3 regions of the Enterobacter cloacae complex sp. HYC074_NIDB genome follow, and region 2 is predicted to be linked to each of the others. Evidence: riboswitches for the same ligand, from Rfam matches in the RefSeq annotation. Region 2 holds a riboswitch; each other region holds the start of a gene.
What was found. A riboswitch is a leader RNA that binds a small molecule or an ion and turns the genes downstream of it on or off. The one in region 2 is predicted to bind thiamine pyrophosphate.
Positions count from the first base shown of each region.

Region 1: it holds a riboswitch for thiamine pyrophosphate, as region 2 does, so the genes downstream of both, thiB (thiamine ABC transporter substrate binding subunit) here and thiM (hydroxyethylthiazole kinase) in region 2, are expected to answer to the same signal.
Region 3: it holds a riboswitch for thiamine pyrophosphate, as region 2 does, so the genes downstream of both, thiC (phosphomethylpyrimidine synthase ThiC) here and thiM (hydroxyethylthiazole kinase) in region 2, are expected to answer to the same signal.

Region 1 is NZ_CP114214.1:799,927-810,004, forward strand. It holds gene O1724_RS03865 (DedA family protein) at 1-68, shown strand, start outside; gene thiQ (thiamine ABC transporter ATP-binding protein ThiQ) at 112-813, opposite strand; gene thiP (thiamine/thiamine pyrophosphate ABC transporter permease ThiP) at 797-2,407, opposite strand; gene thiB (thiamine ABC transporter substrate binding subunit) at 2,383-3,366, opposite strand; TPP riboswitch at 3,398-3,498, opposite strand; gene sgrR (HTH-type transcriptional regulator SgrR) at 3,535-5,190, opposite strand; gene sgrT (glucose uptake inhibitor SgrT) at 5,279-5,431, shown strand; gene O1724_RS03895 (sugar efflux transporter) at 5,553-6,731, shown strand; gene leuD (3-isopropylmalate dehydratase small subunit) at 6,790-7,395, opposite strand; gene leuC (3-isopropylmalate dehydratase large subunit) at 7,406-8,806, opposite strand; gene leuB (3-isopropylmalate dehydrogenase) at 8,809-9,900, opposite strand; gene leuA (2-isopropylmalate synthase) at 9,900-10,078, opposite strand, start outside.
Region 2 is NZ_CP114214.1:3,135,296-3,145,373, reverse strand. It holds gene O1724_RS15225 (polysaccharide biosynthesis tyrosine autokinase) at 1-2,134, shown strand, start outside; gene O1724_RS15220 (pyridoxal phosphate-dependent decarboxylase family protein) at 2,179-3,645, opposite strand; gene O1724_RS15215 (diaminobutyrate--2-oxoglutarate transaminase) at 3,664-5,040, opposite strand; gene O1724_RS15210 (hypothetical protein) at 5,352-5,795, opposite strand; gene O1724_RS15205 (YadA-like family protein) at 5,981-7,108, opposite strand; TPP riboswitch at 7,723-7,819, shown strand; gene thiM (hydroxyethylthiazole kinase) at 7,855-8,625, shown strand; gene thiD (bifunctional hydroxymethylpyrimidine kinase/phosphomethylpyrimidine kinase) at 8,622-9,422, shown strand; gene O1724_RS15190 (GntR family transcriptional regulator) at 9,465-10,078, shown strand, end outside.
Region 3 is NZ_CP114214.1:339,621-349,698, reverse strand. It holds gene O1724_RS01740 (DUF1481 domain-containing protein) at 1-572, opposite strand, end outside; gene hupA (nucleoid-associated protein HU-alpha) at 584-856, opposite strand; gene O1724_RS01730 (YjaG family protein) at 1,043-1,633, opposite strand; gene nfi (deoxyribonuclease V) at 1,675-2,346, opposite strand; gene hemE (uroporphyrinogen decarboxylase) at 2,356-3,420, opposite strand; gene nudC (NAD(+) diphosphatase) at 3,459-4,232, opposite strand; gene O1724_RS01710 (Rsd/AlgQ family anti-sigma factor) at 4,328-4,825, shown strand; TPP riboswitch at 4,880-4,989, shown strand; gene thiC (phosphomethylpyrimidine synthase ThiC) at 5,069-6,964, shown strand; gene thiE (thiamine phosphate synthase) at 6,964-7,605, shown strand; gene thiF (thiazole biosynthesis adenylyltransferase ThiF) at 7,592-8,347, shown strand; gene thiS (sulfur carrier protein ThiS) at 8,331-8,531, shown strand; gene thiG (thiazole synthase) at 8,533-9,300, shown strand; gene thiH (2-iminoacetate synthase ThiH) at 9,300-10,078, shown strand, end outside.

The sequences.
Region 1 (10,078 bases), 2.3 Mb from region 2:
TCGCGCTGATTCGTCACCCGCTGATGCCGGTGTACGGCGAGATCCTGTTAAAGGTGGTGAGCCGTTAAGGTGTTTTCCCTCTCCCTGTGGGAGAGGGCCAGGGTGAGGGCATCAGACCGCACGAATACCCAACAATGAAGACGCCCCCGCCTTACCACTCAGAAGTTCTTCTGTTTCCCCATCCCACAGAATACGTCCCTCCGCGATCACCACCGATCGCGGCGCGATGCGTGCGGCATCTTCGATGCTATGCGAAACCATCAGCATCGTCAGTTGCTCGCGCTCGCAAACCTCCTCAACCAGCGAGAGCATCTCCTGACGCAGGGCCGGGTCGAGCGCCGAAAAGGGTTCGTCGAGCAGCAGCAGCGGCTGCTTGCGCACCAGACAGCGCGCCAGCGCCACGCGCTGGCGCTGGCCGCCCGAAAGCTCACCCGGTAGTCTGTTGATAAACGCAGCCAGGCCCATTTGTTCGGCGATTGCCTCCAGCGTCTGACGCTGCGCAGCACTGAGCTTTAACCCCGGATCCATACCCAGCGCGATGTTCTGCCACACCGTAAGATGATTGAACAGATTGTTTTCCTGGAACAGCATCGACACCGGGCGTTTAGCTGGCGGAGCGTAGGTATACTCGCCATTATCAATGACGATCGACCCGCTGGCAGGCTGTAAAAAACCGGCAATCAGATTGAGCAGGGTACTTTTTCCGGCCCCGCTGGGGCCAAGCACTGCTATTCGCTCTCCCTGACGAACGGAGAGGGTAAAACGCATTGGCAGGTGCTCATAAAGCCAGGTTACATCAGTCAGTTTTAACATCACGCCCCGGAAGTTTTTCGATAACGGTAAATAACGCAAAGCACAGCAGTAACAGGAGCAGCGCCGTGACGGCGCCGTCCTGGCTACGATAGGAGCCAATTTGCTGATAAAGCCAGAACGGCAGCGTGCGGAAATCCTCGTTGCCGAAGAGGGCCACCACGCCAAAATCGCCAATCGACAGCACGCAGGCAAACGCCAGCGCCTGGGCCAGCGGACGCTTTAGCGCGCGCAGTTCGACCACCTTCAGACGCTGCCAGCCCTGCATGCCCAGCGACTGACACAGCAAACTGTAGCGGCTGTTGACGTCGCGCATCGGGTTTTCCAGCACCTTGAGCGCGTAAGGGATGGCCATCAGTGCGTTGGTAAAAATGACGATGCCGTCGGCGCTTTCCGGCAGGCCGATGGTGCTGTTGAACAGTAAAAAGAATCCGGTCGCCAGCACAATGCCCGGCATCGCCAGGATCAGCATACCCGTCAGCTCCAGCGCGTGTGCGGCTTTACGGGCATGACGCGCGTACAGCTCGCGGCTGCTCCAGAGCAGCATCATGGTCAGGATCACGCACAGGATCCCGGCTGCCAGCGCGATGCGCAATGAGGTCCACGTCGCCTGCCACAGGACAGGCTGTTGCAGTACCGACAACACATTGCGATTCAGGCCATCAACAATAACGGCCAGCAGCGGGGGCAGCAGAAGCAGGAGTGCCAATGCGATTAGCATAAAATCCGCGACGCGGCTGTGCAGGCTGTCCTGCGGATCGCGCCAGCCTGTCAGGTTATTGCTACCTGTGGGGATCGCTTTACTTAGCCGCTGGCTGAGTAACACCAGCGCCAGGCAGCAGACCATCTGCACGATCGCCAGCAGCGCGGCGCGGCCCGGATCGTAGTCGTAACTTAAGGCCTGATAGATCGCCAGCTCAATGGTGGTGGCCTGCGGCCCGCCGCCGAGAGAAAGTACGGTCGCGAAGCTGGCGAAGCAGAGCATAAAGATTAGCGCGGCAACCGGAGCAATCTGGCGTCGCAGCCACGGCCATTCGACAAAGCGGAAGAACGACCAGCCGCGCATGCCAAGCTGGGCGGCAATCTGACGCTGCTCACCGGGAATGTTTTCCAGCGCCTGTAAAAAGAGGCGCGTCGCCATCGGCATATTGAAAAAAATATGCGCCAGCAGAATGCCTTTCAGGCCGTAAGGGGAGAAGGTCCATTCCAGACCAAGCAGGTTGAAGAGGGATGCCAGCCAGCCCTGCCGACCGTAGACGCTCAGAATGCCGAACACCGCCACCAGCACGGGCAGGATCAGCGTCATCGCGCACAGCCGCAGCAGGGCAAGCCTGCCGGGGAAACGTCTGCGATAGAGGGCGCGTGCAAGGAAAATGGCCGGGATCGCCGACAGCAGCGCGGAGAGAAACGCCTGCCAGAAGGAGAAGCGGATGACGTGCCAGAGATAGCTGTCGTGCCAGAGGGCGAGCAGATCGCTCTCTGGCGCGTTAAACCACAGCGCAAGGAATGCACCCAGGCTGACGACGACCATCAGTACGGCGGCGAGCAGGCCGGGAACTAACCAGCCGGGGATCAGCGGCTGACGGCGCGTTGCCATTCACTAATCCATGCGGCGCGCTGGGCGGCAACCTGCTGCGGCGTAAATTCCAGTGAGGTTTGCGGCTTGTTTAGCTGCTCAAAGCCTGCCGGCAGCGCAACGTCAGTGACCGGGTACATCCAGTTGCCGGTCGGAATAGCGTTCTGAAATGCCGGGGAGATCATAAATTTCAGGAATTTTTCGGCAAGCTCCGGCTGTTTGCTCGCGGCGGTGCGGGCGGCCACTTCCACCTGCAAATAATGCCCTTCAGCAAAGTTCGCGGCGGCGTAGTTGTCTTTCTTCTCGGCGATAATGTGGTAGGCCGGAGAGGTAGTGTAGCTCAGCACCAGGTCGCTTTCGCCTTTCAGGAACAGGCCATAGGCTTCGCTCCAGCCTTTGGTGACGGTAACGGTTTTCGCGGCCAGCTTCTGCCACGCTTCCGGCGTTTTATCCCCGTAAACTTTTTGCATCCACAGCAGCAGCCCCAGACCCGGCGTGCTGGTACGCGGATCTTCGTAAATCACGCGCCATTTCTGGTCACTTTCGACCAGCTCTTTCAGGCTTTTGGGCGGATTCTTCAGCTTGTTTTTATCGTAGACAAACGCAAAGTAACCGTAATCAAAGGGAACGAAGGTGTCGTTTTTCCAGCCGCCCGGTACGTTAACGGCATCTGCCGCCACGCCGCTTTTGGCGAACAGTCTGGTTTGGGTGGCGGCTTCCAGCAGGTTGTTATCCAGCCCGAGCACCACGTCGGCTTTGCTGTTTTTGCCTTCCATGCGCAGCCGGTTAAGCAGCGAGACGCCATCTTCCAGCGCCACGAATTTCAACTCGCAGTTGCAGTCCGCTTCAAAGGCTTTTTTTACCACCGGGCCAGGGCCCCAGTCGGCGGAGAAGGAGTCGTAGGTGTAGACCGTCAGAACAGGCTTAGCAAAAACAGGCAGCGCAAACAGCGCCAGCAGAGGAAGAACGTTTTTTAACACTTTGCACCTCAGGGTTGAGTGGCAAAGGATTTTGAGCGACAGCCTCAAATCCCTTCGCCGGCGTTATCCGGATCAGGTTCGACGGGTATTATCTCAGCGCACATCTGTGATGCAGCACCCCGTTGAGAACGGCGCTATTGTAATGATTTGGTGAATATTACGAAAGCGTTATGGCTCCGGCGGCGCAAACCAGGCGGATTTAAAATCAAACCAGCCCAGGGTGTTCATCCGCAGGCCGCGCATGCTGCGCTGGCCCTGGATCAGCAGCCAGTGGTGAATCAACGGTACGATCGTCTGCCCGGCCAGTAATTCCTGACACCAGGCGGCCAGATCCATTTCTCCTGCCCGCCACCGTGCGGCGTCCTGCTGCCAGTCCCGGTTGATACAGTGCTGAATCAGGGGCACTTCGTACAGGTGAGAAAAGAGCGAGAAATCAAGCGGCAGCGTAAAGTTTGCGCTGTTGAGCCAGATATCGCTGATGACGTCTCCGCGATGCCATTCATCATAATCGACTTCCTGTATCGCCAGCGTCACGCCTTCGGCTGCCAGCAGCGTGCTCATGATCCTTGCGATAAACCTGTGCTCAATGTGATCGCGATAGTAGCTGAGGGTGATGGTCTCCAGTCCGGCAGGTTTTTCACTGCGCACTGGCTGCGCATGGTGCCAGCGCGGAAGCAGGCCATAGGCCGGGAACCACCAGGTCTGGTATTGCTCCTCTGCGTGATAAATCAGGTTAGCAGGGGCAAGAATATGGCTGATCCACCTGCGTACGTCGTGGTTTGCCCCGCGATGGCTGCGGCTATCAAAGAGCAAGTAGTAGCAGCCCTCCTCCAGGCGGCTTTCGAACGCCTTTTCACCGGCTGTTGGCCCTTCCAGGGTCAGGCCTGCGCTCAGCTCTTCGTTGAGATCCGGTAACACCCAGACGTTCACTTCGTCGATCAACGCCCTGTAGCCAAAGTAATCATCAAAGGCGCGGATCTTCAGCTGATTACTGTTGTTTCGTGTAACGGAGTAGGGGCCCGTACCAATCGGCTGGCTGGAAAAATTGTTCAGGGAGCGCCACTCGGCAGGCAGGATCATTGAGGGGACGTAGCCCAGAAGCCACGGAAGCCATTTGTCCGGCTGCGATAGCTCAATATCCAGCGTCCAGGCCGTTGGGGAGTGGATCCGCGAGATATGCGAATAGAGCGGCAGCGTGCGGGCTCGCTCTAAGGAATCGATAACGTCGCGCATCTCCAGCTCGCGTCCATGGTGGAAATGAATGCCGGGGCGTAAGAAAAAGCGCCAGTGGCGCGGGGAAAGCTGTTGCCAGTGGTGCGCGATATCCGCCTCCAGTTCCCCGTTTTCCTCATTTATTCGCGTCAGGCCGCTGAAGATTTGTCGGGCCATGTGGGTTTCAGAACGCCGTAACGCCGTGCCGGGCAACAGATTTTTCATCGGACGGTAGTAGAGCACCCGCAGAATGTGTCGGCCCTGACGAAAACTGCGTCCGAGATGGGAGACCAGCATTTGGCGCACGGCGGCCTTGTCGCCCACCAGCTGGACCAGCTGATCGATACGGTCCTGCTCCAGCAGATCCTCCGCCCGCTGTTGCTGTAGCGCCAGGCCGGTATAAAGGAAAGTCAGGCGCGAGCGCTTGCCGCGTCCGGCTTCAGCCTCCCAGTTTAGCCAGCCCTGCTGCTGCATGGTGTTGAGGAGGGTACGCATATGACGCCGGGAGCAGTTGAGGAGTTCAGCCAGCTCGTTCAGCGTGGTCTCCTGCGATTGCCCCTCGCAGCACTGCCAGAGGCGGATAAATTGTTGTTGCAGACGACCAGAAGGCATAAAAGGGGAACTCCTGACAAAAAATCAGCAATTTATTAATCCCTATATTAAGCCAATAATCCTTATCGATGAAGCGAGGAGGTAAATTATGAAGAGGTCTACCGCACGTCAGTTTTATCAGCACTATTTTTCAGCGACAAAGGGAGTGTCCTGGCTGGCCCGCCAGTGCGCAGAGCAGCGGCTGAGAATACTGGAAGATCTGATGCAGTGGGACGTTACGAAACCGACCTCTTCTCGCTAACTCGCCTCGATCATGTGTGACTGAGTATTGGTGCTAATCACCCGCCAGCAAAATGTTTTTTGCTGGCTTTTTTCGTTTACTATTTCACCCAATTTCGATTCGCTTTCATAAGGACTTGCGCATGCTCTGGTTGATGACGATGGGGCGACGCCTGAATGGCGTGTACGCCGCTTTTATGCTGGTGGCCTTCATGATGGGCGTAGCCGGCGCGCTACAGGCGCCGACGCTGAGCCTGTTTCTCAGCCGCGAGGTGGGGGCGCAGCCGTTTTGGGTGGGCCTGTTCTACACCGTCAACGCCATTGCCGGGATCCTCGTCAGCCTGTGGCTGGCGAAACGATCCGACAGCCAGGGCGATCGCCGCAAGCTGATCCTCTTTTGTTGCGCAATGGCCGTGGGCAACGCGCTGCTGTTTGCCTTCAACCGCCATTACCTGACGCTCATTACCTGCGGCGTGCTGCTGGCCTCTCTGGCGAACACCGCCATGCCGCAGCTCTTCGCCCTGGCACGGGAGTACGCCGACAACTCGGCGAGGGAAGTGGTGATGTTCAGCTCGGTGATGCGTGCGCAGCTCTCTCTCGCGTGGGTCATCGGTCCCCCGCTGGCGTTCATGCTGGCGCTGAACTACGGCTTCACCACCATGTTTTCCATCGCGGCGGGGATTTTTGTCATCAGCCTGGCGCTGATAGCCTTTGCGCTGCCATCGGTGGCGCGCGTAGAGCAGGTGACGGACAAGCCCATCACGCAGGTGAGCGGCTGGCAGGATAAAAACGTCCGCATGTTGTTTATCGCCTCCACGCTGATGTGGACCTGTAACACCATGTACATCATCGATATGCCGCTGTGGATCAGCAGCGATCTGGGCTTACCGGACAAGCTCGCGGGGATCTTAATGGGCACCGCTGCCGGGCTGGAAATTCCGGCGATGATTCTGGCGGGTTACTACGTCAAACGTTTCGGAAAGCGTCGGATGATGGTTGTCGCCGTGGCGGCTGGGGTGGTGTTCTACGCGGGGCTGATCCTGTTCCATTCGCGTGAAGCTTTGCTGACGTTACAGCTGTTTAACGCGGTATTTATCGGCATCGTTGCCGGGATCGGCATGCTCTGGTTCCAGGATCTTATGCCCGGACGCGCAGGCTCTGCGACCACGCTTTTTACCAACAGTATTTCGACCGGAGTGATCCTGGCGGGGGTGATTCAGGGGGCGCTGGCGCAAAGTTACGGGCATGGCTCAGTTTACTGGGTGATTGCCGCGATTTCGGTGGTTACGCTTGGGCTGACTTGCCGGGTTAAGGATGTCTGATTTTGGAAGGCGGCTTTACGAAACAAATCAATGGCCCGCTTTTTGCGGGCCATTGTCTTTAGCCCATAAACGCAGGCTGTTTTTTCTCGTACGCGGAGATGGCGTCTTCGTGCTGGAGAGTTAAACCAATGCTGTCCAGACCGTTCAGCATGCAGTGGCGACGGAAGGCATCAATGCTGAAGCTGTAGGTTTTATCCCCGGCTTTCACCACCTCCCCTTCCAGATCCACTTCAAACGACATGCCCGGATTTGCCTTAACCAGCGCGAACAATTCATCGACCTGTTCGTCACTCAGCGTCACCGGCAGCAGCTGGTTGTTAAAGCTGTTGCCGTAGAAGATATCCGCGAAGCTTGGGGCGATAACCACCTTAAAGCCGTAGTCGGTCAATGCCCATGGCGCATGTTCACGCGACGATCCGCAGCCAAAGTTTTCCCGCGCCAGCAAAATGGAGGCGCCTTTGTATTCCGGAAAGTTCAGGACGAATTCCGGGTTTGGCACTTCGCCTTTATCGTCGAGGAAGCGCCAGTCGTTGAACAGATGCGCACCAAAACCCGTGCGCGTCACTTTCTGCAAAAACTGCTTAGGAATGATCGCGTCAGTATCGACGTTAGCGGCATCCAGCGGGACAACACGGCCCGTATGTTGGGTAAATTTCTCTGCCATGATTGTCTCCTTATTTCAGGCTGCGAATATCGGCGAAATGACCGGTGACTGCCGCAGCGGCGGCCATTGCCGGGCTGACCAGGTGGGTGCGCCCACCGCGGCCCTGACGGCCTTCAAAGTTACGGTTGCTGGTGGAGGCACATCGCTCGCCCGGATTCAGGCGGTCGTTGTTCATCGCCAGACACATGGAGCAGCCGGGCAGGCGCCATTCGAAGCCTGCTTCGATAAAGATCTTATCCAGACCCTCCGCTTCCGCCTGGGCTTTCACCGGACCGGAGCCCGGCACAACCAGCGCCTGCACGCCCGGCGCCACTTTGCGGCCTTTAGCAATTTCTGCCGCAGCGCGTAAATCTTCAATACGGGAGTTGGTACAGGAGCCGATGAACACTTTATCAATGCTCACGTCGGTCAGCGGTACGCCGGGTTTCAGCCCCATATAGGCCAGCGCCTTTTCCGCACTGGCGCGCTCGACCGGATCGGCGAAGGAAGCCGGGTCAGGAATGCTGTCGTTGACAGAAATCACCTGGCCCGGGTTGGTGCCCCAGGTGACCTGCGGGGCGATCTCTTCCGCCTGTAACGTCACAACGGTATCAAAAATTGCCCCCTCGTCCGTTTTCAGGGTTTTCCAGTACGCTACCGCGTCGTCAAAATTCTGACCTTTCGGCGCATGCAGACGCCCCTTCACATAGTTGAAGGTGGTTTCGTCTGGGGCCACCAGTCCTGCTTTGGCGCCCATCTCAATGGCCATGTTGCACAGGGTCATACGACCTTCCATACTCAGCGCCTGGATAGCATCTCCGCAGAACTCAACGACGTGACCGGTGCCGCCTGCACTGCCGGTTTTGCCGATAATCGCCAGCACGATATCTTTCGCGGTGATACCCGGCGCGGCTTTCCCCTTCACTTCAATCTTCATGGTTTTGGCGCGGCCCTGCTTCAGGGTCTGCGTCGCCAGAACGTGTTCAACTTCAGAGGTCCCAATCCCGAACGCCAGCGCGCCAAATGCGCCGTGGGTTGCGGTATGGGAGTCGCCGCAGACGATGGTCATGCCTGGCAGGGTAATCCCCTGCTCAGGCCCCATTACGTGGACGATACCCTGATAGGGGTGGTTCAGATCGTACAGCTCCACGCCAAACTCGTTACAGTTCTTAATCAGCTCCTGCATCTGGATACGCGCCATCTCGCCAGATGCATTGATGTCTTTGGTCTGGGTGGAAACGTTGTGATCCATCGTGGCAAAGGTTTTACCCGGCTGACGCACCGGGCGCTTGTGCGCGCGCAGGCCGTCAAATGCCTGAGGAGAGGTCACTTCATGTACCAGATGACGGTCGATGTACAACAGTGGGGTTTCGTTTGGTGCTTCGTAGACCACGTGCGCATCAAACAACTTCTCATATAACGTCTTAGCCATGATTACACCCCTTCAGCGACATAGCGGGCAATGATGTCGCCCATTTCATCGGTACTGACTGCCGCCGTGCCGCGTGCTAAATCACCGGTACGGACACCTTCTTCTAACGCCCGGTTAATGGCGTTTTCAATTGCGGTTGCTGCATCGCCTGCATCCAGGCTATAGCGCAGCAGCAGAGCCAGGGAGAGGATCTGCGCAATCGGGTTGGCGATATTTTTGCCTGCGATATCCGGCGCGGAGCCGCCCGCCGGTTCGTACAGGCCAAAGCCTTCTTCGTTCAGGCTGGCCGAGGGCAGCATACCCATGGAGCCGGTGATCATGGCGCATTCATCCGAGAGAATATCGCCGAACAGGTTGGAGCACAGCAGCACGTCAAACTGAGACGGATCTTTGATCAGCTGCATCGTTGCGTTGTCGATATACATATGCGACAGCGCAACGTCCGGGTACTGCTTAGCGACTTCACTGACGATTTCGCGCCACAAAATAGACGACTGGAGCACGTTTGCTTTATCAATAGAGGTTACTTTACGGCGGCGTTTGCGCGCTGACTCAAACGCGATATGGGCGATACGTTCGATTTCAAAACGGTGATAGACCTCGGTATCAAACGCTTTCTCATGCTGACCGCTGCCTTCGCGACCTTTTGGCTGACCGAAGTAGATGCCGCCGGTCAACTCACGCACGCACAGGATGTCGAAACCGTTGGCCGCGATATCCGCGCGCAGCGGGCAAAACTCTTCCAGCCCCGGGTACAGTTTCGCCGGACGCAGGTTGCTGAACAGTTTGAAGTGCTTACGCAACGGCAGCAGCGCACCGCGCTCTGGCTGCTCTGCTGGCGGCAGGTGTTCCCATTTTGGGCCGCCCACGGAGCCAAAAAGAACGGCATCGGCATTTTCGCAGCCTTCTACAGTCCCTTTCGGCAGGGGAGTACCGTGATTATCAATCGCAATACCGCCCACGTCGTAGTGGCTGGTGGTAATTTTCATCGCAAAACGCGAACGAACAGCTTCCAGTACTTTCAGCGCCTGTGCCATCACTTCCGGGCCAATACCGTCACCCGGCAACACAGCAATATGGTAATTCTTCGACATCACACGGTTTCCTTGTTGTTCTCTTTATTCTGAGCTTTGCGTTGCAACTCTTTTTCGACTTCGGCGGCGCGCCAGATGTTGTTCAGGACATGCACCATCGCTTTCGCGGAGGATTCGACGATATCTGTCGCCAGACCCACACCGTGGAAGCGGCGACCGTTGTAGTTGACGACGATAT
Region 2 (10,078 bases):
TCGTTTGCTCGTCGAGATGATCGACCACCGCACGATGATTCTGTGCGTAACATTCCTGTTCACTCTATGCGCCGGTCTCTATGCCTGGGTTACACCCCCTGTTTATCAGGCGGATGCCATGGTGCAAATAGAAAGCAAACAGGATAACAGTCTGCTTAAAGGGCTGAGTCAGCTGGGCACCGATGTTTCGCCGGATGTTGCCCCTGAAATTTTACTGCTGAAATCACGCATGATCCTCGGCGAGACCGTCGACAAATTAGGTCTGACGCAGCAGGCAAAGCAGCGCGTTTTGCCTGTGGTGGGGCGTCTCTGGCAGCGTCTGCAAGGGCGCGGGCAGGGTAAGATCACGTTAGGCGAACTCCAGATCCCGCAGGTGGAAGGCAAGGCGCAAGGGCTCACGCTGACCGTACAGGAAGCGGGAAAATATCACCTGACGGGCGAAAACATTGAGGCAGACGGTCGGGTTGGGAAAACGCTGGTCACGCAAGGGATCGTTCTGCTGGTGACGTCGATTGAGGCGACGCCAGGCACGCAATTTTCGCTTAAATCGTTGACGCGGCTGGAGACGATCAACGCCCTGAAGAAGAGCCTCACGGTTGCGGAGTCGGAGAAACAGAGTGGTATCGTGACCTTAACCCTGACGGGTGAAGATCCTGACAACATCGCCCGGGTGCTGAATGCGATTGCTGACAATTATCTTCAGCAAAATATCGCGCGCCAGGAGGCTCAGGATTCTCGTAGTCTGGATTTTTTACAAGAGCAGTTGCCGAAAATCAGAGCGGATCTGGATCAGGCTGAAGCACGGCTGAATGCTTATCGGGCGCAGCGTGACTCGGTGGATCTGTCTTTAGAGGCAAAATCCGTACTGGATCAGGTAGTGAACGTTGAGAACCAGCTAAATGAGCTGACGTTCCGGGAGGCAGAGATCTCCCAGCTCTTTAAAAAGAGTCACCCTACCTATCGTGCATTGCATGAAAAGAGACAGACCCTTGAGCGGGAACGGGATCGCCTGAATAACCGTGTGTCAGCTATGCCCTCCACGCAGCAGGAGATTTTACGCCTGAGCCGCGATGTTGAGTCGGGCCGCACCATTTATTTACAGCTATTGACGCGTCAGCAGGAGCTGAATATTTCCCGCTCCAGCGCTGTCGGGAACGTGAGGATCATTGATGAGGCGGTTACGCACCCGGATCCGATAAAGCCGCGAAAAGCGTTAATCATCATTCTTGGCGCGCTGTTCGGCCTAATGCTCGCAATGGGGACCGTGCTGGTACGCCAGGCGTTCAAACGTGGGATCACGCTTTCCGAGCAGCTGGAAGCGCAGGGGCTGCCGGTTCTGGCTACGTTGCCACGTTCCCAGTGGCTGTGGAGTAAAACGCATTTGCGCAGAAAAAATCCGTTCTCTCGTCGCTGGAAACACAAAACCTCGGATGTGCCTTTCCTGCCCGTCGATCGCCCTGCTGATATGTTTGTTGAAGCGGTACGCGGGCTGCGAACCAGTCTGTATTTCGCCATGATGGAGGCTGAGAACCGCATTGTGATGATTTCTGGCCCCACTCAGGACTGCGGAAAAACGCTGGTGGCGACGAATCTGGCGGCCGTCGCCGGGCAGAGCGGTCAGCGGGTGCTGTTTATTGATGCGGATATGCGCCAGGGCTATGTTCATAATATTTTTGGCCTGGAGAACCGCTACGGATTGTCCTGCCTGCTTGAAGGGAAATGCGACTTTACGGAGGTCATTCAGCATGCTGAAAAAGCGGGAATTGACGTCATCACCTGCGGCCCGGAACCCCTGCGTCCGTTAGAATTGCTGTTAAGCGAACGCTTCCTTGACATCATGTCCTGGGTTAACGAGCAATATGACATTGTCATCATCGATACACCGCCAGTCCTGGCCGTCACCGATGCCTCGCTGGTCGCCAGAGCAGCCGGAACAACGCTAATGGTTGCCCGTTTCGATAAAACCAGCGTGAAAGAGATGGAGAATACCGTTAAACGTCTCCAGCATGTTGGTGTGAAGGTCAGCGGCACAATCCTCAACGATATTGTTAAATCCGCAGCGCTGTTTTACAGCTCGGGGTACAGCCAGTGTGACTACGGTTATGCTTCGAGGAAAAAAGGAGACAGGCGTTAGCGCGGGAAAAACAATCCCTCTCCCGGGTGGGAGAGGGATAAGCATTACTTCGCCATCACTTCCTGCGCGGTACGCTCAACCAGAGACAGCAGGACTTTAACATCCTCCAGCGTCACGGTTGGGTTCAGCAGAGTCAGCTTCAGGCAGGTGATACCGTTATGCTCGGTCACACCGACGTTTGCACGGCCAGACTCCAGCAGCGCATCGCCAATTTTCTGGTTCAGCAGGGCAATACCGGCGTCATCCATTTGCGCCTGCGGACGGAAGCGGAACAGCACGCTTGCCAGCTGGGGTTGCATCACCAGTTCCAGAGCCGACTGCTCTTTCACGTAAGCCGCAACCTGCTGTGCCAGCGTCACGCCGTGATCGATGATTGCCGCGTATTGCTCCTGACCCAGCGCTTCCAGGCTCATCCACAGTTTCAGCGCGTCGAAACGGCGCGTGGTTTGCAGAGATTTGGAGACCAGGTTAGGTACACCTGCTTCTTCATCGAACTCAGAGTTCAGATAGGCCGCCTGATAGCGCATCAGCTCATAGTGACGCGCTTCCTTCAGCAGGAACGCACCGCAGCTGATGGTCTGGAAGAACTGCTTGTGGAAGTCCAGGGTGACGGAATCCACCAGCTCGATACCGTCCAGGTAGTGACGATACTGCTCAGACATCAGCAGCGCGCCGCCCCAGGCCGCATCAACGTGCACCCAGATATTCTGTTTCGCAGCCAGCTCAGCAATAGCACGCAGCGGATCGATAGCACCCGCATCGGTCGTACCGGCCGTGGCCACAATCGCCAGGATCTGCTCGCCGTTCGCGTTGCACTGTTCGATTTTCGCCGCCAGATCGGTGAGATCCATGCGGGAAAATTCGTCCGTTTTCACCTGCACCACGGACTGGTAGCCCAGACCCATCAGCGCCATGTTTTTCTGCACGGAGAAGTGTGCGTTTTCCGAGCACAGCACGCGGATCTTACGCAGATCGCCTGTCAGACCGTCCTGCTGAACCGAGTGGCCCTGACGCGCAAAGAACGCGTCACGCGCCAGCATCAGCCCCATGAGGTTACTCTGGGTACCGCCGCTGGTGAAGACGCCTGCGTCGCCAGCCTGATAACCCACGCGGGTACGCAGCCACTCGATCAGTTTGATCTCGATGATGGTTGCGGACGGGCTTTGATCCCAGGAGTCCATACTCTGGTTGGTGGCGTTAATCAGTACTTCCGCCGCCTGGCTAACCACCAGGCTTGGGCAGTGCAGGTGCGCCACACACTGCGGGTGATGAACGGACAAGCTGTCTTTCAGGAAGAACTCCACGGCGCGTTCAATCGCCGCTTCGTTACCCAGCCCTTTCGGGTTGAAATCCAGCTTAATACGGTCGCGCAGCTCCGCGACCGTTTTGCCCTGGTACATCTCAGGCTGTTTCAGCCACTGCATCACAGCCTGAGTGCTTTGTTCAATCGCCTGCTGGTAAGCTTCAATGCTCTGCGCAGAGGAGAACAAAATTGGGTTTGAATCAGACATCGTAATCAATAACTCCGGTTACGCCGGGCTAACGCCCGCAGCAAGCAGTGCCTGCTCGAATTTATCCAGGAAGACTTTCAGCTCGTCATCGCTGATCAGCAGAGAAGGCAGCAGACGCAGAACGATACCGTTACGGCCGCCACGCTCCAGAATCAAGCCTGCTTCGAAGCACTTCTTCTGAATCAGTGCAGACAGCTCGCCGTCGCCCGGGAAGCAACCCATGTGGTCAGCGGCTTCGTGCGGCTTAACGATCTCAATACCGATCATCATGCCCAGACCGCGAACGTGACCGATAACCGGATAGCGTTTCGCCATCTCTTTCAGCTGGCCTTTCAGCCATTCGCCCTGTGCGGCCACTTTGCCCGCGATATTCTGGTCTTTCAGGATCTTCAGCGTCGTCAGACCGGTTGCCATCGCCAGCTGGTTGCCGCGGAAGGTACCGGTATGGTGGCCTGGCGCCCATGCATCGAACTGCTTTTTGATACCGAGCACGGCCAGCGGCAGACCGCCACCGACTGCTTTAGACATCACGATGATGTCTGGCTCGATACCTGCGTGTTCGAAGGCAAAGAATTTACCGGTACGGGCAAAGCCAGCCTGGACTTCGTCGAGGATCAGCAGGATACCGTGTTCCTGAGTGACTTTACGGATGCGCTGCAACCACTCAACAGGCGCCGGGTTCACGCCGCCTTCACCCTGAACGGCTTCGAGGATCACCGCGGCAGGTTTACGCACGCCGCTTTCAACGTCGTTAATCAGATTTTCGAAGTAGTAGGTCAGCGCCTTCACGCCCGCTTCACCACCGATACCCAGTGGGCAACGGTACTCGTGTGGGTAAGGCATGAACTGGACTTCTGGCATCATACCGTCAACCGCTTCTTTAGGAGACAGGTTGCCGGTGACGGACAGTGCGCCGTGGGTCATACCGTGGTAACCACCAGAGAAACTGATGATACCGCTACGACCGGTCACTTTTTTCGCCAGCTTCAGCGCCGCTTCAACGGCGTCAGCCCCGGACGGGCCAGTGAATTGCAGGCAGTACTCTTTGCCCTGACCAGGCAACAGAGAGAGAAGGTATTCTGAAAACGCGTCTTTCAGCGGCGTGGTCAGATCCAGGGTATGTAACGGCAAGCCGCTGGTAATGACATTTTGGATGCTTTTCAGCACATCAGGATGATTGTGTCCAAGCGCGAGGGTGCCTGCGCCTGCTAAACAGTCAAGGTATTCTTTATTATCTGCATCGGTGATCCACACGCCTTCTGCTTTTGTGATCGCTAAAGGCAGTTTGCGCGGATAACTCCTGACGTTAGATTCAAATTCGGCCTGACGGGCCAGATAGGTTTCGTTGCTTTTGTGGGCATCTACGGTGTCAATACGGACTTTATCCGTCATCATATCACTCCTACAACCGCCGCTTCGTTATGAGCCACGATTGAATAAAAAGTTAAAAAACAGATGGGGCCTGAAAAAAACGCCGCCAATATAGAGCCTTTTGTCACCGGGCTCAATGGTTAATTTGTTTACTGTTTTGTGACACAGGGCACAGGGCAGGGAAGAACGCCGTTTGTATGGGGAAGATTGCACTTTATGCTAAATAAAAACAGCAGCTTACGTATGATTTGTCAGCATTGTAAAATCAGACAAAAGAGTGTGACAAATCGTGCGATTGGCAGGCGAAAAGGAGGCAGAGAGCCTCCTTACGCTGTTTATTTCTGACTAACGCGTAAAACGCCGTGTTCGCGTCCCTTCGTTTTATTCCATGACGCGTCCGTAATACCGTTTTCATCCAGGCTTATCGATATCACAAAACCGTTACCATGGATCTCATAGAAATTCGCATTCAGACGTTTAACGCTGGCTTTTTTGCCGTTCACGGTAGCGCTAAAAAAGCCGTTAGAAAGCGTGGCGTTAACCGTATCCGACGAGAACGAGGCTTCACGCAGGGGATCGTGAACGGATGCCGTTGGTTCGTGTTGTGCCGTGTTTTCCGCTTTGGTTTTGCTGACATCGCAAGAGCCATTGCCAGCGCTAATTTGCGTGCATCCCGAACGTTCTAATTGAGCGCGATAATGGGCGTTTATGGCGTGCGCAGGCGAGACACAACCTGCAAGCACGGTACCACTTATGACTAACATCATTAATTTTTTCATTTTATTGCCTTAAAAACGACACAAATACCAGGAGACATACATCACGCCGATCCAGATCTCGAACGAAATCAGCATTAGGTACAGGGCTACCGAAATAAAAATATATTTAGACATCTTTTTGTATCAACGAAATGCTCATCCGTTAAAATGAGGTTTTATACTTGTCCCGACGATTGTTTTACGCTTTAAAAGCCCATACCAATCCCAACCGAAGCGCCCATATTATTCGCAGTGTCATCTGAGAAGCTCACTTTCGCGATGACATGGGAATTAAAGTTAACGGACGCACCGACAGCAAGCGCGCTCTCACCGTTGTAAGTCGCACCACCAGCAGAGAACATGACGCGCTGATTGGTTTGCACTTGTGGCAAACCCGCCATCGCCATCGCCCCTGAAATACCGGCATTAGCCTGCTTCTTATTCTTGTCCACTTCATCACGTAGAGATTTAAATTGCTGGCTGGTGTTAGTATTCATTGCCTGTAATGACTGCCTGGTGGCTTGCAGATCCTGCGTGGCGGCAGTAACAGCCAGGCTATTTTTAGCGACCTTCGCCTGGGTAGCTGTATCCAGCTGTCGTTGTGTCACGGTGGTTGTCACACCATCTTTACCGTTATGACCGTCTGCACCGTCGCGACCGTTTCTTCCCGCAATGCCTTGTGCGCCAGTATCACCCTTATCACCTTTCATACCTGTCGCGCCAGCATCGCCTTTTTCACCCTTCGCGCCAGTTACACCGGTATCCCCTTTATCGCCCTTTGCGCCAGTCGCGCCGGTATCCCCTTTATCACCCTTTGCGCCAGTCGCACCGGTATCCCCTTTATCACCCTTTGCGCCAGTCGCACCGGTATCCCCTTTATCACCTTTCGCTCCATCTGCACCGTTGATGGGTTTAGGTGCATTTTCGAGAGCAGTAAGGCGGCTATCCTGAATATTATCGACGTGTTGAAGGTTGTTAATGGCTGTGCCGTTAGTCGCCACACCCTGTAAGGCCGTCTCACTTTTCAGACTGGCGGAATCGGCAAGCGCGCCAGCAAGCAACGCTTTCTGATGTGCGTCGTTAGCCATTTTATCCACGACTAACACGCCCAGTTTTGTGGACTGAAGGTCGTCGTTAACCTGCGTTAAGCGGTTATCCGTTGCGCCATCACGGTTAATACTATCAGCGTTGTTTTGTGTAATTTGATCTTGATGGTCATTTACAATATTAGTGATTTGCTGATCGTCCCAAACCGTATTCGCGGCTTCAGCCTGGCTCATTGTACCCGCTAAGACAACGCCCATTACAAAAATAGCAGTAAAGTTTTTATTCATAGATTTCATTTAAAAAGCTCACATCATTAATTATCGAAAATACTGAAGCTGAACAGCTTTATTTTTTGGATTTAAAAAACGGTTGAAGATTATCTAAATCTTATTTAGTAACGCGAGTGAACTATCAATTAAACGCAAACCAATGATGTTGATCTAAGTCATAAATACTATGAATAGTTCCGAGGGCGTAAAAGTCATTTTGCGGTTGTTATTAATGTAAACATTAAAGTGAAAATGACGAGGGAAATGAGAGGGTCAGATTAAGTAATTGACAGAAATAAATTTCTGCAAAATAAATGTTTACATTGATGCCTGAGTTTATTTCATACGAAAGCAGGTGGGCTGTCTTATAAAATCACTCCCGGTGAGTCATTATGGATAAAAATAAAATTTCTCAGCACAGAAAGTGAATATTATATTTAATGAGTTCTTAACAAATATGGCGGGATAATTAACTGAACAATAATGTATACATATTGAGCGTAGTTAATATCTTGTCGTTTATTGTTCGTTACAGGGGGTTAACGGACAGCCAAAACTCCTTGCACCCGGGTTACCCCCCGGTTACACTACATGACTACGAAATGCCATTTTGTAAGTAACTGTTTTATAAGTAATTTGACTCGGGGTGCCCTTCTTTGTGAAGGCTGAGAAATACCCGTATTACCTGATCTGGATAATGCCAGCGTAGGGAAGTCAGATGCCTACCCGGTCATCGCTTCTTCACGCACGGCAGGAGCGAAACCATGCAGCCTGACCTGCTCGACTCACACGTTTTACATCAATTCCGAACCCGTTCCCCGCTCACGCACTGTATGACCAACGATGTCGTGCAGACCTTCACCGCCAATGTGCTGCTCGCGCTGGGCGCTTCCCCGGCAATGGTGATCGAAGCCGAGGAAGCGGAACAGTTTGCCGCGCTTGCCGATGCTCTGCTCATCAACGTGGGTACACTCACCGCACCGCGCGCCCAGTCGATGCGTCGGGCTATTGAGAGCGCTGTAGCCGCGGGCACACCCTGGGTTCTGGATCCGGTTGCGGTTGGCGCGCTGGCGTTCCGCACCCGTTTTTGCCAGCAAATATTATCCCTTAAACCTGCGGCCATTCGTGGAAACGCCTCCGAAATCCTCGCCCTTGCCGGAATGAGTGCGGGCGGGCGCGGGGTTGATTCCACCGATACGGCAGCGAGCGCGTTGACCGCTGCGCAGACGCTCGCCCGTCAGACCCATGCCGTTGTGGTCGTCACAGGAGAAGTGGATCACATCACTGATGGTCAGCGAACCCGTACGGTCGCGGGCGGCGACCTGCTGATGACCCGCGTGGTAGGAACTGGCTGTGCGCTCTCGGCGGTCGTCGCCGCCTGCTGCTCGCTGCCTGGCGACAGGCTTGATAACGCGACGGCTGCCTGCGGCTTTATGAAGCGCGCAGGGTCAGTTGCCCTGACTCAAAGCCGGGGGCCCGGCAGCTTTTCCTCCGCGTTTCTGGACGCGCTTTACGCGCTGGAGGAACAGGTATGACACGCATAAATGCCCTGACTATTGCGGGAACCGATCCCAGCGGCGGAGCGGGGATCCAGGCAGACCTGAAAACCTTCTCTGCGCTCGGCGCTTACGGATGTTCGGTTATCACCGCGCTGGTGGCGCAAAACACGCGCGGTGTACAGTCGGTGTATCGCATTGAGCCGGATTTTGTCGCCGCACAGCTGGATTCGGTATTCAGCGATGTACGTATCGACACCACCAAAATTGGCATGCTCGCAGAGGCGGACATTGTTGAAGCGGTCGCGGAACGTCTCAAACGTTATCAGATAAAAAACGTGGTGCTCGATACCGTGATGCTGGCCAAATGCGGCGATCCGCTGCTCTCCGCCTCGGCCGTCGACACCCTGCGTAAAAAGCTGCTGCCGCAGGTGGCGCTGATCACGCCAAACCTGCCTGAGGCCGCCGCGCTGCTGGATGCGCCACACGCGCAAAACGAACGTGAAATGAAAGAGCAGGGCAATGCGCTGCTGGCGATGGGGTGTCGCGCGGTGCTGATGAAAGGCGGTCATCTCGATGATGCAGAAAGCCCGGACTGGCTCTTCACCCACGATGGCGCGCAACGTTTCACCGCCCCGCGCGTACAGACCAAAAACACCCACGGCACGGGCTGTACGCTCTCGGCGGCGCTGGCGGCGCTGCGTCCCCGAAACGCGAACTGGGCGGATACGGTACAGGAGGCGAAGATCTGGCTCTCGGACGCGCTGGCAAAAGCCGATTCTCTGGAAGTGGGTCACGGTATTGGGCCGGTTCACCATTTTCATGCATGGTGGTAAGCCGTATACTGGCATAAAACCTTATGCCAGAGAAAAACAGAGATGGAACAAGCGCATACCCGGTTAATTGCTCAACTCAAGGAACGAATTGCCGCACCGGACAACACGCCGCTGTATCTGAAATTTGCCGAAACGGTTAAAAACGCGGTACGCAGCGGCGTGCTCGCGCACGGTAATATTTTGCCTGGCGAGCGCGATCTGAGCCAGCTTGCCGGTGTGTCGCGCATTACGGTGCGTAAAGCGATGCAGGCGCTGGAAGAGGCTGGCGTCGTCACCCGCGCGCGTGGATACGGGACGCAAATCAACAATATCTTTGAATATTCGCTAAAAGAGGCGCGCGGGTTTTCTCAGCAGGTGGTGCTGCGGGGCAAAACGCCCAACACGCTGTGGGTCAATAAACGCGTCGTGAAATGTCCGGAGGAGATCGCCCGCCACCTTTCCCTTGCGCCAGACAGTGATGTATTTCTGCTTAAGCGCATCCGCTATGTGGATGACGATGCAGTATCGATAGAGGAGTCCTGGGTACCAGTAGGATTAATTCCCAACCCGGACGACATTGGCGTCTCGCTTTATGATTACTTCCGCAGCCAGAATATCTTGCCGCAGCGCACCCGGTCCCGCGTCAGCGCCCGGATGCCGGACAGCGAGTTTCAGGC
Region 3 (10,078 bases), 2.0 Mb from region 2:
CGACGCTGAATGTGTTCGGTTGCCCAGGATTCAAGCTCAGGCTTCACCGTCTGCCCTTCGCAGGTGGTCACCGTGCCGTCGGCATGCCAGCGCCCCTGACGCAGCACCACGCGGCCCTGACGCAGCGCATCGCTGGTCTGGCGAAGTTGTTCAGCACGGTAGCGGTAGAGGGCGACCTGATCGCTGGAAAGCTGCTGTTTCAGTCCACTGACCTCATGCTGCATAAAGCTCAGCTCGCCGTGGTCGTCGAAACGCACCTTCACGTGTTCGGGAGTCTTACTGTAGATATTCAGTTCAATGAGCGACAGGGCATCGCCCTGCCAGCGGTATTCTGCGGTCGAGGTATTGCCGTTATGCCATGGGCTGAACGCGGTGAGCATATGGACTTCATCGCTGGAATCTTTGCGCCAGATCCTGACCGCACCCTGGTTGTCAGCGTAGCCGCTGGCGGTAAACGGGGGGAGTGAGGAATCATGGCTACAGGCAGAGAGCAACAGTACGCCTGCCAGCGCGAGCGGTCCACGCCAGAATGACAAAAGGGGCGTTGCCGCCCCTTCGTTAAAACTGTTCACTGCCACGCGTCTTACTTAACTGCGTCTTTCAGTGCTTTACCAGAAACAAATGCCGGCACGTTAGCTGCGGCGATTTTGATTTCTTTACCGGTCTGCGGGTTGCGGCCAGTACGCTCAGCGCGGTGGTTCACTTTGAAGGTACCGAAACCAACCAGTTGTACAGCATCGCCTTCTTTCAGAGACTCAGTAATAGCAGCCAGGGTAGATTCCAGAGCAGCTTTAGCCTGCACTTTAGACAGATCAGCCTTGTCCGCAATTACATCAATCAGTTGAGTCTTGTTCATAAGTTATCCTTTCAATGTGTTTATCGCTTGCTAAGCATCGAGTGCGACGAAAATGCCAAAAAAGCACTCTCCTGCATACACGCACCGATAGCCACTTTTTTTCGCCCCCCAAATGTAGACCAGACGGGGGGCGAAAGGGAAGAGTCGAGGAGCGACAAAACAGGCGTTAAATCACGTTTTGTTGTCTCATTGGTTAAAAATTATACCAATATTGCTCTCGCCGGCCTCGCGCAGGTCCGCGCGCAGCCCTTTGATCAGCTCAATATCACGCTCTTCACACTCTGCCAGCAGGCGGAAAATCTCCCACTGAATGTCCCATTCCTGTTCTACCGCCGGGTTAGCACGCAGCTCTTCGTCGGTCATTTCACGGCCTTCCTGGGTCATTTCCAGCATCGCAACGGTGGTAATGGATGCCTTACTGACTTCAATGGCGTGTTCCAGGGTTTCACCGCTCAGACGGGAGTGGATCAGCTCGCTCAACGCCACACAGGCATCAATGGCCGGGTAGACGCCATACAGGTCGAAATCATCCGCAGCCGGAATAGCCTCTTCCAGCTTTTCGAGCTGAGAGTCAAAATTCACCTTCGCGTCTTTGACCGTCAGCGTCTCCCAGATTAAATCCAGGATACGACGATAAATCTGGCCTTCGCCAAACGCTGTCTGCTTGCAGAACGCGGCATAGTTGGGATACATGCGCTCGCACAGGCAAGCCATAAACGTCACGTGCTGCCAGCTTTCCAGCTTTTCAAGGCGCAGATGAATCGGGTTTTGTAACATGATGATGTCTCGAATCGAAAATTAGCCGCAGTTTACCTGAATCACGGCTGAATTTCCTGCCAACGAATGAATGCCGGACGTGAAGAGGCCACGGCGTCAGCCCAGCGGGTTGGCTCCGGTAAACGGTAGCCCTTCATACAGCGTTGCACCCACGCCAGGGCGCTGTCCATGCTCACCCGATGCCCGGTTGCGATAAACAGCGGGTTGCAGCGCGCTTTACTGCGCCAGACCCACGCCAGCTGCTCGCCTTTATGAATAAGCGGCGCCAGCGCGCCCGGTTCGGCAGAGAGCGGCTCAAACGCGCCGCACAGGCGTTTTTTCGCCACGCCGATGGTCGGCACGTCCACCAGCAGACCAAAGTGGCTGGCAACGCCTAAGCGACGCGGATGGGAGATACCATGCCCATCAACAAACAGCAGGTCAGGTTTTAGCGAGAGTTGTTCCCAAGCGGCCAGCAGCGCGGGATATTCGCGGAAGGAGAGAAAGCCGGGGATATAGGGCATGGTGGTGGCGATACGCGCCACCTTGTACTCCACCAGCTCCAGCGACGGGTATTTCAGCACCACCATCGCCGCTCGCGTCACTTCACCGCCCTGCTCAAACCCGACGTCCGCCCCGCCAATGTACCGCGGAGGGTCCGTATCCAGACGATCCTCACGGATCACCGATGAAGCCAGTTCGATTTGCTGAGCGCGTAGCGACGCGAGATCCATAACCACTCCTTACTTATGATACTGGGCAGAAAGCCGATGCACCGCCTCCACAAATACGCCTGCGTGTTCAGGCGGCACATCCTGATGAATGCCGTGGCCGAGGTTAAAGACGTGGCCTTCACCCTGGCCGAAACCAGACAGTATAGTCGACACTTCCTCTTCGATACGGGCAGGCTGTGCATAGAGCATGGACGGGTCCATGTTGCCCTGAAGCGCCACTTTGTCCCCCACGCGACGGCGCGCATCGGCAATATCGGTGGTCCAGTCGAGGCCCAGCGCGTCGCAGCCGGTGGCCGCCATCGCTTCCAGCCACTGGCCGCCGCCTTTGGTAAACAGCGTCACCGGCACGCGACGGCCTTCGTTTTCACGCAGCAGGCCATCGACAATTTTGTGCATGTAGTACAGGGAGAACTGCTGATAATCACGTCCGGTCAGCACGCCGCCCCAGGTGTCGAAAATCATCACCGACTGCGCACCTGCTTTAATCTGCGCGTTGAGGTAGAGCGTGACGCTCTTCGCGAGCTTGTCGAGCAGCGCATGCAGGGCCAGCGGCTCGGCGTACATCATCTTTTTGATGACGGTAAAGGCTTTGCTGCTGCCGCCTTCCACCATGTAGGTGGCCAGCGTCCACGGACTACCGGAGAAGCCAATCAGCGGCACATCGCCTTTGAGCTCGCGGCGAATGGTGCGCACGGCGTTCATCACATAGCCCAGCTCGCCTTCCGGATCGGGGATCGGCAACTTATCAACGTCGGCTTTGCTTTTGATCGGTGAGGTAAAACGCGGGCCCTCGCCGGTTTCGAAATAGAGCCCAAGGCCCATCGCATCCGGAATGGTGAGAATGTCCGAAAAAAGAATGGCGGCATCGAGCGGGAAGCGGCGCAGCGGCTGGAGCGTCACTTCACAGGCCAGCTCGGCGTTTTTGCACAGCGACATAAAATCGCCCGCCTGCGCGCGCGTGGCTTTGTACTCTGGCAGATAGCGTCCCGCCTGGCGCATCATCCACACCGGGGTGACATCAACGGGCTGGCGCAGCAGCGCACGCAGATAACGATCGTTCTTCAGTTCGGTCATTTTGCAGTTCCTTATTGCGTCAGTCCGTCAGTGTAACACTACTCATACTCGGCCCGACACATTGCCACGGTATCTTCTATCAGGCGACGCGCCACCGTTCCCGGCGGGGGCAGCAGCGGTAAATCGTCGTAGCGATACCAGTTCGCCTCCAGCAGCTCTTTCTGATCGATAACAATCTCGCCGCTGTCGTATTCCGCCATAAACGCGGTCATCAGGGACATCGGGAACGGCCACGGCTGCGACGTCACATAGCGCAGGTTTTTCACCTTAATGCCGCTCTCCTCCATCACCTCGCGCGCCACCGCCTGTTCCAGCGTTTCGCCGACTTCCACGAACCCGGCGAGGACAGTATGAATGCCGTTGCGATGACGGGTATGTTGCGCCAGCAGGATGGAATCATCACGGCGGATGGCGACAATGATGCACGGTGCGATTTGCGGGTAGTAGCGTTCACGGCAGTGGCCGCAAAGCATTGCCCACTCGGTTTTGCTCGGGTGCATGGTGTGGCCGCAGTAGCCGCAGTATTTGTGCGAGCGGTAAAACTCCGCCAGCTGCACGCCGCGCCCCGCCAGCTGGAACAGGCCGACATCCCGATCCAACACCTGACGAACGGATCCCATATCCTGACGACGAGCCTGTAGGATCAACCATACCGGATCGCCCTGCCACTCGCCGATCCGCAGCGCAGGTTGGCCGACGAGATCGAAGATTTCTGCCGCACCGTAGGGTATCTCCCCACCGGGCAGCCACAACTTTTGCTCGTGACTGACGATCCACCAACCCAGATCTGATTTTTCAATAATACGATCCATATCTATTGCACTACCTTCGCTTCACTGACATGTTGTTAGCATTGTGGTTACATTTTGGATAAGCAGATCCCATTCTAAACCTTATGGAGTCGACCATGTTAAACCAGCTGGAAAGCCTGACTGAGCGCGTTGGAGGAAGTAACACCCTGGTGGATCGCTGGCTACATGTGCGCAAGCATCTCCTTGTGGCGTATTACAATCTGGTCGGTCTTAAGCCTGGCAAAGAATCCTTTATGCGGCTGAACGAAAAAGCGCTGGATGATTTTTGTCAGAGCCTTGTCGACTACCTCTCCGACGGCCATTTCAACCTTTATGAACGCATTATCCGCGAAATGGAAGGGACAACGCCGTATTTAGCGGCCAGTAAACTCTGTCCGCTGCTGGAAGCCAACACCCAGCGGATCATGGACTACTACGATTCCGCGCTGGAGAACGCTATCGATCACGATAACTATCTTGAGTTTCAGCAGGCGCTTTCCGACCTTGGCGAAGCGCTGGAAGAGCGATTCACGCTGGAAGACAAGCTCATCGCCCTCGTGCTGGACAACAACCTGAATATCAGCACCAGCGATAACGTTGCGCGCCCTGCTTGAGTTCTTAATCGTTAACGAGTAATTTACAACCATTCGCCCCTCTGCGGAGGGGGATTTTTCTTGTCGGAGTGCCCAGTGTGAAAGCACGGGCTGAGACCGTTAATTCGGGATCCGCGGAACCTGATCAGGTTAATACCTGCGAAGGGAACAAGAGTCACACTGCTGTTGTATCGCCCCTGAGGCGATCTTCTCTTGCTTCATCCGTCGTCTGACAAGCCATGTCCTTCACTTTTGGAATGAGCTATGTCTACTGCAAAACTGACCCGCCGCGAACAGCGCGAACACGCACAACGCTTCATCGACACCCTGGAAGGCACCGCTTTCCCGAACTCGAAACGCATCTACATTTCCGGCTCACAGGCTGATATCCGCGTCCCGATGCGCGAAATCCAGCTCAGCCCGACGCTTATCGGCGGCAGCAAAGACAACCCGCAGTTTGAAGACAACGAAGCCGTGCCGGTGTATGACACCTCGGGCCCGTACGGCGATCCTGATGTGGCTATCAACGTCCAGCAGGGTCTGGCAAAGCTGCGCCAGCCGTGGATAGAGGCGCGTAACGACTGCGAAGAACTGAGCGTACGCAGTTCTGCGTACACCAAAGAACGCCTGGCCGACGACGGTCTGGACGCGCTGCGCTTTACCGGCCTGCTGACGCCGAAACGCGCTAAAGCGGGCAAATGCGTAACCCAGCTGCACTACGCGCGCCAGGGTATCGTCACGCCGGAGATGGAGTTCATCGCCATCCGCGAAAACATGGGCCGCGAGCGCATCCGCAGCGAAGTGCTGCGCCACCAGCATCCGGGTGAAGGGTTTGGCGCTCGCCTGCCGGAGAACATCACGCCGGAATTTGTGCGTGATGAAGTGGCCGCCGGGCGCGCCATTATCCCCGCCAACATCAACCACCCGGAATCCGAGCCGATGATTATCGGCCGCAACTTCCTGGTGAAGGTCAACGCCAACATCGGCAACTCTGCCGTCACCTCGTCCATCGAAGAGGAGGTGGAAAAGCTGGTCTGGTCCACGCGCTGGGGCGCGGACACGGTGATGGACCTTTCCACTGGCCGCTACATCCACGAAACCCGCGAATGGATCCTGCGTAACAGCCCGGTGCCGATTGGCACCGTCCCGATTTATCAGGCGCTGGAGAAGGTCAACGGCATCGCCGAAAACCTCACCTGGGAAGCGTTCCGCGACACGCTGCTGGAGCAGGCGGAACAGGGCGTGGACTACTTCACCATCCACGCGGGCGTGCTGCTGCGCTACGTGCCGATGACGGCGAAACGTCTGACCGGTATCGTCTCACGCGGCGGTTCGATTATGGCGAAATGGTGCCTTTCCCATCATCAGGAAAACTTCCTCTACGAACACTTCCGCGAAATCTGCGAAATTTGCGCCGCGTACGACGTCTCCCTGTCGCTGGGCGACGGCCTGCGTCCTGGCTCCATCCGCGATGCTAACGACGAGGCGCAGTTTGCCGAGCTGCACACGCTGGGCGAGCTGACCAAAATCGCCTGGGAGTACGACGTGCAGGTGATGATTGAAGGCCCGGGCCATGTGCCGATGCAGATGATCCGTCGCAACATGACCGAAGAGCTGGAGCACTGCCACGAAGCACCGTTCTACACGCTGGGGCCACTGACAACTGACATCGCGCCGGGCTATGACCACTTCACGTCAGGCATTGGGGCGGCGATGATCGGCTGGTTCGGCTGCGCCATGCTCTGCTACGTGACACCGAAAGAGCACCTCGGCCTGCCAAACAAAGAGGACGTGAAGCAGGGACTGATTACCTACAAGATTGCCGCCCACGCGGCGGATCTGGCGAAAGGCCATCCGGGCGCGCAAATTCGCGACAACGCCATGTCCAAAGCGCGCTTTGAATTCCGCTGGGAAGACCAGTTTAACCTGGCCCTCGATCCGTTCACCGCCCGCGCCTACCACGACGAAACCCTGCCGCAGGAATCGGGCAAAGTCGCGCACTTCTGCTCCATGTGCGGACCAAAATTCTGCTCGATGAAAATCAGCCAGGAAGTACGCGATTACGCCGCCGCGCAGACCATTGAAGTCGGCATGGCGGACATGTCGGAAACCTTCCGCGCGAAAGGCGGCGAAATCTACCTCAAAAAAGAGGAGGCATAATGTACCAGCCTGATTTCCCCCCTGTCCCCTTCCGCTTAGGGCTTTACCCGGTGGTGGACAGCGTGGCGTGGATCGCTCGCCTGCTGGAGGCAGGCGTTCGCACGATCCAGCTACGCATTAAGGATAAACGCGATGAAGAGGTGGAGGCCGACGTGATCGCCGCTATCGCGCTGGGACGTCGCTACCACGCCCGCCTGTTTATCAACGACTACTGGCGGCTGGCGGTTAAACACCAGGCGTACGGCGTGCATCTGGGACAGGAAGATCTGGAAACGACCGATCTCAACGCGATCCGTGACGTCGGTCTGCGGCTGGGCGTTTCTACCCATGATGATATGGAGATCGACGTGGCGCTGGCGGCCCGCCCCTCTTACATCGCGCTCGGGCACGTTTTCCCAACGCAAACCAAACAGATGCCGTCCGCTCCACAGGGTTTGACGCAGCTGGCGGCCCACGTTAAGCGCCTTGCCGATTACCCCACCGTCGCCATCGGCGGGATCAGTCTTGAACGTGCGCCCGCGGTGCTGGAGACCGGCGTCGGCAGTATCGCCGTCGTCAGCGCTATCACCCAGGCGGCAGACTGGCAGGCCGCCACCGCGCAGCTTTTACAACTGGCAGGAGCAGGTGATGAAAGATCGTGATTTTATGCGTTACAGCCGCCAGATCCTGCTGGAGGATATCGCCATCGACGGGCAGCAAAAGCTGCTCGCCAGCCGGGTACTGATTGTCGGCCTGGGCGGATTAGGCGCCCCCGCCGCGCTGTATCTGGCCGGTGCGGGCGTGGGTACGCTGGTACTGGCCGATGACGATGAAGTACACCTCAGCAACCTGCAACGGCAAATCCTCTTCACGACAGAAGATGTTAACCAGCCTAAGGCGCAGGTTACGCGCCAGCGGCTGAACCAGCTTAACCCCGATATCGAACTGGTTGCGCTCCAGACGCGGCTTAGCGGAGACGAGCTGCAACGCGAAGTTGCCCTTGCCGACGCGGTGCTGGACTGCACGGACAACATGGCGACGCGTCAGGCCATCAACGCGGCCTGTGTTGCACAGAACACGCCGCTGATCACCGCCAGCGCGGTCGGTTTCGGCGGGCAGATAATGGTGCTTACGCCGCCGTGGGCACAGGGCTGCTACCGCTGCCTGTGGCCTGACGAGGCTGAACCGGAGCGTAACTGCCGCACGGCAGGCATTCTGGGCCCGGTGGTGGGCGTGATGGGTACTCTTCAGGCGCTGGAGGCCATCAAGTTGCTCAGCGGCATAGAGACAGAACGCAACACGCTGCGGCTGTTCGACGCCGGCTCCAGCGGATGGCGTCATCTGGTGTTAAACCGCGCCAGCCACTGCCCGGTATGCGGAGGCCGCAATGCGCATTCTGTTTAACGATGAGCCGATGACGTGCGACGACGATCTTACCGTTGCCGCCCTGCTCGACACGCTGCGCCAGCTGAAGCCGGGAACGGCGCTGGCGCTCAATCAACAGATCCTGCCGCGCGAGCGGTGGGAACATCAGCAGGTCAATGAAGGCGACCAGATCCTGCTGTTTCAGGTTATCGCAGGGGGCTGAGATGTTACGTATTGCCGACAAAGTCTTTGATTCACATCTGTTTACCGGAACCGGAAAATTCGCCTCCCCGCAGCTGATGGTGGATGCCATTCGTGAGAGCGGCAGCCAGCTGGTGACACTGGCGATGAAGCGCGTGGATTTGCGTCAGCACAACGATGCCATACTTGCGCCGTTACTGGAGGCAGGCGTGACGCTCTTACCGAATACCTCCGGTGCGAAAACGGCCGAGGAAGCAATTTTCGCTGCGCAACTGGCGCGGGAAGCGCTCGGCACCCGCTGGCTGAAGCTGGAAATTCATCCGGACGCCCGCTGGCTGTTGCCCGATCCGATCGAAACCCTGAAAGCGGCAGAGAAGCTGGTGCAGCAGGGATTTACCGTCCTGCCCTACTGCGGTGCCGACCCCGTGCTGTGCAAGCGTCTGGAAGAGGTCGGCTGCGCGGCCGTAATGCCGTTAGGGGCACCCATTGGCTCCAACCAGGGACTGGAGACCCGCGCGATGCTGGAGATCATCATCGAGCAGGCGACCGTGCCCGTGGTGGTGGATGCGGGCATCGGCGTACCCAGTCACGCCGCGCAGGCGCTGGAGATAGGGGCCGATGCGGTGCTGGTCAATACCGCGATTGCGGTGGCCGACGACCCGGTGATGATGGCGCGTGCGTTCCGCCTTGCCGTGGAGTCCGGTCTGCTGGCACGCCAGTCCGGCCCTGGCTCGCGCTGCGTTCAGGCGCAGGCCACCAGCCCGCTGACCGATTTTCTGGAGGCGCTCTGATGGCTACCTTTACCGATCGCTGGCGTCAGCTGAACTGGGACGATATTGCCTTACGCATCAACAGTAAAACCTCTGCGGACGTAGAGCGGGCATTAACAGCCAAACATTTGACCCGCGAGGATTTGATGGCGCTGCTTTCTCCGGCAGCCGGCGCGTACCTTGAACCGATGGCGCAGCGCGCGCAACGCCTCACCCGCCAGCGTTTTGGCAACACGGTGAGCTTTTACGTGCCGCTCTATCTTTCTAACCTGTGCGCCAACGACTGCACCTACTGTGGTTTCTCCATGAGCAACCGTATTAAGCGTAAAACGCTGGATGAGCATGAGATCGCCCGCGAGTGTGCGGCTATTCGTGAGATGGGTTTTGAACATCTCCTGCTGGTGACGGGTGAACATCAGGGCAAAGTGGGGATGGACTATTTTCGCCAGCATCTTCCGGCCATCCGCCGCGAATTTGCCTCGTTGCAAATGGAAGTGCAGCCTTTGTCGCAGGAGGAATATGCGGAGCTGAAAACGCTCGGGCTGGACGGCGTCATGGTCTATCAGGAAACCTACCACGAGGCGACCTATGCCCGGCATCACCTGAAAGGGAAGAAGCAGGATTTCATCTTCCGGCTGGAAACGCCGGACAGGCTGGGGCGCGCCGGTATCGATAAAATTGGGCTGGGCGCGCTTATCGGTCTGTCCGACAGCTGGCGGGTGGACTGCTATATGGTGGCGGAGCATCTGCTGTGGCTACAGCAGCGCTACTGGCAAAGCCGCTATTCCATCTCTTTCCC